DNA from 2 places in the Streptomyces sp. NPDC048506 genome. Region 2 is predicted to be linked to the other one. Evidence: riboswitches for the same ligand, from Rfam matches in the RefSeq annotation. Region 2 holds a riboswitch; the other holds the start of a gene.

What was found. Region 2 has a riboswitch for cyclic di-AMP ahead of AB0C96_RS17835 (M23 family metallopeptidase). Riboswitches for the same ligand answer to the same signal wherever they lie in the genome.
Region 1: another riboswitch for cyclic di-AMP. It lies ahead of AB0C96_RS10645 (C40 family peptidase); the one in region 2 lies ahead of AB0C96_RS17835 (M23 family metallopeptidase).

What each region holds. Positions count from the first base shown of each region.
Region 1 is NZ_JBEZIX010000010.1:130,551-134,924, forward strand. It holds gene pcrA (DNA helicase PcrA) at 1-1,425, opposite strand, end outside; cyclic di-AMP (ydaO/yuaA leader) riboswitch at 1,780-1,949, shown strand; gene AB0C96_RS10645 (C40 family peptidase) at 1,957-3,102, shown strand; gene AB0C96_RS10650 (hypothetical protein) at 3,369-3,722, opposite strand; gene AB0C96_RS10655 (NlpC/P60 family protein) at 4,044-4,374, shown strand, end outside.
Region 2 is NZ_JBEZIX010000019.1:119,651-124,024, forward strand. It holds gene AB0C96_RS17825 (pitrilysin family protein) at 1-172, shown strand, start outside; gene AB0C96_RS17830 (pitrilysin family protein) at 211-1,593, shown strand; cyclic di-AMP (ydaO/yuaA leader) riboswitch at 1,856-2,012, shown strand; gene AB0C96_RS17835 (M23 family metallopeptidase) at 2,025-2,825, shown strand; gene AB0C96_RS17840 (GntR family transcriptional regulator) at 2,999-3,691, shown strand; gene AB0C96_RS17845 (HPr family phosphocarrier protein) at 4,080-4,361, opposite strand.

The DNA of each region.
Region 1 (4,374 bases), on a different contig from region 2:
GAGCACCCGCAGGTACGCGAGGATGTCGCGGACCTCCTTGCGCTCGTAGAAGCGCACACCGCCGACGACCTTGTAGGGCAACCCGACCCGGATGAAGATCTCTTCGAAGACACGGGACTGGGCGTTGGTGCGGTAGAAGACGGCGACGTCGCCGGCCTTGGCGTCGCCGGCGTCGGTCAGCCGGTCGATCTCGTCGGCGACGAACTGCGCCTCGTCGTGCTCGGTGTCGGCGACATAGCCGGTGATCTTGGGTCCGGCGCCGGCGTCCGTCCAGAGGTTCTTGGGGCGGCGGTTCTCGTTGCGCTCGATGACCGCGTTGGCGGCGGACAGGATCGTCTGCGAGGAGCGGTAGTTCTGCTCCAGCATGATCGTCGTGGCGTCCGGGTAGTCCTCCTCGAACTGGAGGATGTTGCGGATGGTCGCGCCGCGGAAGGCGTAGATCGACTGGTCGGCGTCGCCGACGACGCACAGCTCGGCGGCGGTCTCGGCGGGGCCGACCAGTTCGCGGACGAGGGTGTACTGGGCGTGGTTGGTGTCCTGGTACTCGTCGACGAGGACGTGGCGGAAGCGGCGGCGGTAGTGCTCGGCGACGTCGGGGAAGGCCTGGAGCAGGTTGACCGTCGTCATGATGATGTCGTCGAAGTCCAGGGCGTTGGCCTCGCGCAGCCGCGCCTGGTACATCGCGTACGCCTCGGCCAGGGTCTTCTCAAAACCTCCCCCAGACTCCGTCTGGGAGGTGCCCCCAGCCGCCGTCCCGGCGAAGCTCTCCTCGTCGATGAGCTCGTTCTTGAGGTTGGAGATCTTGGCGCTGAAGGACTTGGGCGGGAAGCGCTTGGGGTCCAGGTCCAGATCGCGGCAGACCAGCGCCATCAGGCGCTTCGAATCGGCCGCGTCGTAGATCGAGAAGGACGACGTGAAGCCCAGCTTCTTGGACTCGCGGCGCAGGATCCGCACGCAGGCGCTGTGGAAGGTGGAGACCCACATCGCGTTGGCGCGCGGGCCGACCAGCTGCTCCACGCGCTCCTTCATCTCGCCCGCGGCCTTGTTCGTGAACGTGATCGCGAGGATCTGGCCGGGGTGGACGTGGCGCTCGGCGAGCAGGTGGGCGATGCGGTGGGTGAGCACCCGGGTCTTGCCGGAGCCGGCGCCGGCGACGATCAGCAACGGGCCGCCGGTGTGCACCACGGCGGCCTTCTGCTGGTCGTTGAGCCCCTCCAGCAGCGCCGCGGGGTCGACGACCGGGCGGGCGGCGCCGTCGCGGTAGTACGGCTCCGCGTGCACCGGTGCGTCGAACCGCCCGCCGAAGAGGTCGGCGGGGATCTCCTCCGAGGCCGGCTCGTGCTCGTGCTCGGGAGGCGGCGGGTGCTCCTCCTCGTCCTTGTGGGCGAGGTCCGCCAGGAAGCTGTCGTCAAAGAGGCTGCTCATCGCCCACCGAGTCTAGGCCGCGGCACCGACAGCGTGCTGGCGAGTGGGGAGAGACGGCCGGATGACCCCGTTCCGCGTGGCGGAAGATCCCGTTTCCGCGTGGCGGAAGACCCAGTTCCGTGTGCCGGACGACCCCGTTCCGTGTGCCGGACGACCTCGTTCCGTGTGCTGTCGAGCGCCGTCCGTATCCGCCACGACGCTCCCGCAAAAAGGTCACGAAAAGGTTTCGGGCATATCGAACATCAGCCTTCACAGGAGCCACACGAGTTGGCTAACGTCCTGGCTCGGGCAGCCCGCACGCCGTCGGTGACAGCACCGGCACGGGCCGCCTCCGCCGAGTCCAGACGCGCCGGAAGACCTTCAACCCTGGGTCCCCCGGCCGGAGCCGGGGACCCACACGCATCACCGGGGTGAATCGATCCGTGCGACGCGCCAGCGGACGCACGGACCGTAGGGCAAACCTTCCGTCAGCGACACCGCCCGAACCCGACAGCTAACCCGGTAGGCGGCCCACGGAAGGAGTTGCCGGCCTTGGCGTCCCATCGCAAGCCGCGCACCAGCGTTCTCACCTCGCCCGGAAGCCGCCGTACGGCCGCCGGGCTCACCACTGCGGCGCTCGCCTCGGTCACCCTGCTCTCGCAGTCCGCCGACGCCGCCCCCCGTGCGCCCAAGCCGTCCATCGAAGAGGTCAAGCAGAAGGTCGACGGCCTCTACCACCAGGCCGAGGTGGCCACCCAGAAGTACAACGCGGCCAAGGAGCGCGCCGACCACCAGCGGGACGCCGTCAACGGTCTGCTCAACGACGCCGCCAAGCGCGCGCAGAAGATGAACGACTCCCGGCGCGAACTGGGCACCTTCGCCTCGGCGCAGTACCGGAGCGGTGGGATGAACCCGACGGCGCAGCTGATGCTCGCCAAGGACCCGCAGCAGTTCTTCGACCGCAGCCACCTGATGGAGCGGCTGACCAGCCGGCAGCAGCAGGCCGTCGCCGACTACCAGAAGCAGGCGTCAGCGGCGGCGCGCCAGCGGGCCGAGGCGAGCCGCAGCCTGGATCAGCTCCAGGAGACGCAGTCCTCCCTCAAGGCGTCCAAGCAGTCCGTCCAGCAGAAGCTCGCCGAGACCCGGCAACTGCTGTCGCGGCTGACCGCCCAGGAGAAGGCGCGGCTGGCGGAGTTGGAGCGCCAGAAGGAGGCGGCGGCCAAGCGCAAGGCCGAGGAGGAGGCGCGCCGGCAGCAGGAGCGCGAGCGACAGCAGCAGACCGGCGGCACGTCCGGCGGGCAGACCGGTGGTGGCACCAGCAGCGGCGGCTCCACCGGGAGCTCGAACTCCACCAAGGCCGAAAAGGCCCTGGCGTTCGCCCGCGCCCAGATAGGCAAGCCGTACGTCTGGGGCGCGACCGGCCCCAACTCCTACGACTGCTCGGGGCTGACGCAGGCGGCCTGGAAGGCGGCCGGTGTCGATCTGCCGCGCACCACCTGGGACCAGGTCAAGGTCGGCCAGCGGGTGGCGACCAGCAACCTCCAGCCCGGTGACCTCGTCTTCTTCTTCGACGACATCAGCCACGTCGGCATGTACATAGGCGACGGCAAGATGATCCACGCCCCGCACCCGGGCGCCAACGTCCGGGTGGAGTCGATCTACTACATGCCGATCTACGGGAGCGTCCGCCCGGCCTGAGCCGCGGCCCCGCTCCACCCCCTCAAGGCCACCCCCCACGGGCCACCCCCCACACGCCGCCGCGCGGCCCTCGCCTCCGGATCCCGGAGTGCGAGGACCGCGCGGTGTGCGGTTGAGGCCGCCGTGACGGGGCGGCCGCGATGCGTTGTGCGGTCCGTTCGGTGCGCGGTGCGCGGTGCGATCCGTTCGGCGCGCGGTGCGCGGTGCGATCCGTTCGGCGCGCGGTGCGTGGTCCGATCCGTTCGGCGCGCGATGCGGTCCGTCGCTCAGGTCCAGAGCACCGCGATGAAGATGTTGGCGACCGTGAGCCCGCCCACCGTGGCGAAGACCGGCTTGGCGACCGTCTCCTCGTCCCGCTTGACGTACACCAGCGCCAGGATCACCACCAGGACGGCCATCTTGATGCCGATCTTGATGTTGTTGAGGGTGTGGCCCTCGGCCTGGTTGAGGCCCACCAGCACGATGCCGGTCACCAGCATCGTCAGCGCGCCGTGCAGCATGGCCGGTACGAAGCGCGCGGTGCCCGCGCCCATCGCCTTCATCTGGGTCAGGAAGCCGCCCAGCAGGGCGGCGATACCGATGATGTGCAGGCCGACGAAGACATTGATTACTACGTCCATAGTGCTGGATCGTAGCCGCCGCATAGCACGGCCCTTCCGGCAGGGCGCACACAATCGCCGCTTCGGTCACGGCAGACCGGTCCCGGCCGCGCGGTCATGGCGCCGCGGTCAGCCGCGTACCGGCGCCGGTCGAAACCGAACAATGCCGGGCAAACGGGCTCACCCCCGTGACGCCCAGGTCTAGCGTCCTCCTCCAGGCGGCCGGCTCCCCGCCATCGCCGGGCTCCACACCGGTGTCCGCCGGCCGCCCCGCCGAAGGTCAGGCGGCGGCCCGCGCCTCGAAGCGGACCGCCGCCGGGCCGACGGCCCTAAGGGAAGGAAGTGACGGCCACCGTGGCCTCGCACCGCAAGCCCAGGCAGCATCCGCTCGCCGCGCTCATCGGCGGCGGCTCGCGCAGTGCGCGCACCGCTCGTACGGCCGCCACCCTGGCCCTCGCAGGCGCCGCCACCGCCACCGCCGCAGGCGGCACCGGTCAGGCCGCACCCCAGCCCACTCCCGCCCAGGTCAAGGACCGGGTCGACGCGCTGTACCAGGAGGCAGAGGTGGCCACACAGAACTACAACGGCGCGAAGGAAGCCGCCGACCACGCACGCGAGGAGCTGAGCAGACTTCAGGACGAGGCCGCCCGCCGGACCCGGAAACTGAACACCG
Region 2 (4,374 bases):
GCTCGCGCTGACCGCCGTGCAGCGCGTCCTGGAGATCACCCCCGGGGAGGTGCAGGAGGTCGCCAAGGCCCGGCTGCGCCCCGACAACCGTGCCGTACTGGTCTACGAGCCCACCGCAACCGCGGAGCCCACCGACACCGCCGACACCGAGGAAGGGGAGGCGGACCAGTGAGCGACGCCACCACCCGCGCAGGTTCCCCCGAGACCGCCATGGACCTCCACCCCCAGCCGCGGAGCGGCGCGCCCAAGCCGTGGGCCTTCCCGGCCCCCGACCGCGGCCAACTCCCCAACGGCCTCACGCTCCTGACCAGCCACCGCCCCGGCCAGCAGGTCGTCGCCGTCGAGATCAACCTGGTGGCTCCGCTGGACGCCGAGCCCGACGGCCTGGACGGCGTCGCCACGATCATGGCGCGCGCCCTGTCCGAGGGCACCGACAAGCACACCGCCGAGGAGTTCGCCGCCGAGCTGGAGCGCTGCGGCGCCACGCTGGACGCGCACGCCGACCACCCCGGCGTCCGGGTCTCCCTGGAGGTCCCGGCCTCCCGGCTGCCCCGTGCGCTCGGCCTGCTCGCCGACGCGCTGCGCGCCCCCGCGTTCCCGGAGAGCGAGATCGAGCGGCTGGTGCGCAACCGCCTCGACGAGATCCCGCACGAGCTCGCCAACCCGGCCCGGCGCGCCGCGATGGCGCTGTCCAAGGAGCTGTTCCCGGCGACGGCCCGGATGTCGCGGCCCCGCCAGGGCACCGAGGAGACCGTCGTCCGCATCGACGCGGCGGCCGTCCGCGCCTTCTACGACGCCCACGTCCGGCCGGCCACGGCCACCGCGGTGATCGTCGGCGACTTCACCGGCGTCGACCTGGACGCGGCGCTCGCCGACACCCTCGGCGCCTGGACCGGCTCGCCCGCCGAGCCGCTGAAGGCCTCCCCGATCGTCGCCGACGACACCGGCCGCGTGGTGATCGTGGACCGCCCGGGCGCGGTCCAGACGCAGCTGCTCATCGGCCGCGTCGGCGCCGACCGGCACGACCGGGTGTGGCCCGCGCAGATCCTCGGCACGTACTGCCTGGGCGGCACCCTCACCTCCCGCCTGGACCGCGTGCTGCGGGAGGAGAAGGGCTACACCTACGGGGTGCGCGCCTTCGGCCAGGTGCTGCGCTCCACCGCCCCCACGTCCCCCGAGGGGGCCACCGGCGCCGCACTGCTGGCGATCAGCGGCTCGGTGGACACCGCCTCCACCGTCCCCGCGCTGGAGGACCTGTGGAAGGTGCTGCGGACCCTGGCGGCGGAGGGGCTGACGGACGAGGAGCGCGATGTCGCCGTGCAGAACCTGGTCGGCGTCGCCCCGCTGAAGTACGAGACCGCGGCGGCCGTCGCGGGCACCCTCGCCGACCAGGTCGAGCAGCAGCTCCCGGACGACTTCCAGGCGCAGTTGTACCTCCGGCTCGCGGAGACCGGCACGGTCGAGGCGACCGCGGCGGTGGTCAACGCCTTCCCGACGGACCGCCTGGTGACGGTCCTGGTGGGCGACGCGGCGCAGATCGCCGAGCCGGTGCGGGCGCTGGGCCTCGGCGAGGTGACGGTCGTCGGCGGTTAGCGGACACGGGTCCGGAGAGCTCTCCCCGGTCCGTCACCCCGTCAGCTGACTGCCCGTCGCCTGAGGGATGGTCAGCGCCTCATCTACGGCTCCCGTGGTGCCAGAGCACCACGGGAGCCGTCGTATGTCCGGTTTGAGGTGGCTGGTGGCGCCAGTACTTGTGGGATCCCGCACAAAAACCGGCTTCTGTTTGCCCATCGAAAGTTGTCCCGATTAGCGTCGGTCCGGCTGTTCGTCACAACTCCGCCACAACAGTGGCACCGGACAGTCATCGCCGAGTCCCCGTACGGCGCGAGCCAGGGGAGCCGGGGACCCAACCGTCCCTTGGGGTGAATCGGACTCCTCCCCGGAGGAGCCCGTAGGAGACCTTCCTGCTCCGAACCCGTCAGCTAACCCGGTAGGCGAGAAGGAAGGAAAGGACAAGCCAGCACATGGCGTTCACCCGTGCCACCGGGAAGCACCGCCGTGCGAGCCGTACCGCTCGCACGACCCGTCACCTCGCCGGCATAGCCACCCTCGCGGCATCCGGCGTGGTCGCCACCGTGGCCTCCCCGGCACTGGCCGCCACGGACGAGGCGCGCACCCAGGACACCGGTCTCCAGCAGGCCGTCGTGCTCGGCGACGAGCTCGCCGACCACGTCTCGGCGCAGGCCGACGCACAGCAGGCCGCCGCCGAGGCCGCGGCCGTCCAGGCACAGGCCGAGGCCGTCGCCAAGAAGCAGGCCGACGAGGCCAAGCGGCACGCCGAGGCGGCGCTGAAGAAGGCCAAGGCCGAGCGCGAGGCCAAGGAGCGCGCCGCCCGCGACGCCGAGCGCAAGCGCCTCAACGCCTTCGTCGCCCCGATCGCCGACTCGTACGTCTCCACCGGCTACAAGGCCTCCAGCAGCCTGTGGTCCTCGGGCAGCCACACCGGCATCGACTTCCACGCCGCCTCCGGGACCTCGGTGCACGCCGTCGGCGCGGGCACCGTCGTCGAGGCCGGCTGGGGCGGTGCGTACGGCAACAACATCGTGATCAAGATGAACGACGGTACGTACACCCAGTACGGCCACCTGTCGTCGATCGGCGTCTCGGTGGGCCAGCAGGTCACCCCCGGCCAGCAGATCGGCCTCTCCGGTGCCACCGGCAACGTCACCGGTCCGCACCTGCACTTCGAGGCCCGCACCTCGCCCGACTACGGCTCGGACATGGACCCCATCGCCTATCTGCGCGCGCACGGCGTGAACGTCTGACCCGTTCCGTCATCGCACCGGCACACCGCACCGCGGGATCGCGCATCGTCCGCTGGCCAAAAAATATCCATGAATATCCGGAGCCCGTCGGAAAAGCCGTCCCGGTCGAATAGAGTCACGGAAAAGTCGCCAACCGGCGGCGTTTCCAGGGGATTACGGCGGAGGCACGGACGATGCGAGGCCATATTTCCGCGCATGCGGTGTGCACGGCGATTCGCGAGGACATCGTCTCCGGCGCACTCGCGCCGGGGAGCCGGTTGATCGAGGAGATCCTGGCGGCGCGTTACGGCGTCTCCAGGGTGCCGGTCCGCGAGGCGCTGCGCACCCTTCAGTCCGAGGGCTTCGTCACCACTCGCCACCACGCGGGCGCCTGCGTCGCCGAGCCCACCGAGCAGGAGGCCGCCGATCTCCTCGACATCCGCGCCCTGTTGGAGCCGCTGGGCGCCGCCCGCGCGGCCGCCCGGCGCAGCCCGGCCCATCTGAAGGTGCTGCGCGGCCTGGTGCGGCTCGGCCGGGAGCGGGCCCGCCAGGGCAACCCCGCGGACCTGCGTCAACTGGACGGCTGGTTCCATGAGACGCTCGCCCAGGCGGCCGGCAGCGCCAGCCTGACCGCGCTGCTCACCCAGCTGCGACGCAAGATCGAGTGGATGTACGCGGTGGAGCCGCCGGCCCGGTCCGGAGAGTCGTGGGACGAACACGGCGCCGTGCTGGACGCGGTGGCCCGTGGTGACGGGGAGCGGGCGCGTGCCCTGATGGCCGCCCACATCGAGCGCTCCCGGCCGGTGTACCGGCTGCGGCGTCCCGCCGCGGCGGCCGAGGTGAGGGATCCGAAACGACCCGTCAACACGGCACGCGCCCGCTCTTAACAATCACCGCGTATACAAAGAGACGCCGGAAGGTAATTCCGCGGTGCGCCCCGCGATATCCGTTATCGGGTCGGGCGGCGCGTGTTCCGACTCCGGTCAGAATTCGGCCTGCCCATTTCTCGGCGCCGGAAATAAGGAATTCCCCGCGGCGGCCCCAGAAATTCGGACACAATCCTTCGCGTGCGGGCCGTGCGGGCCGTGCGGGCCGTGCAGCCGGTCCGGGGATTCCCAATGGGCGCAGCGCAGCGCGGCGCGGCCCGGAGCGGGAGGGCGGCGGCGGGGGAGCGCGGGCGCAGTACGCGGACGGCCCCGCCGCGGCGGACCGGGGTCGGTCGCCGCGGCGGGGCCGCCGCACGCTGCCCGGGCCCTGGCGGGCCCGGTGGGGAAGTCAGACGGTCTCGGGGAGCTCCTCAAGACCCTCGGCCACCAGCTTCGCCAGGCGGTCGAGGGCCGCCTCGGCGCCGTCGGCGTCCGAGGCCAGCACGATCTCCTCGCCGCCCTGGGCGCCCAGACCCAGGACCGCGAGCATGGAGGCGGCGTTGACGGGGTTGCCATCGGCCTTGGCGATCGTCATCGGGACGCCGGAGGCGGTGGCCGCACGGACGAAGATCGACGCGGGGCGGGCGTGCAGGCCCTCGGCCCAACCGACAGTGACGCGGCGCTCAGCCATGGTGTTGCCCTTC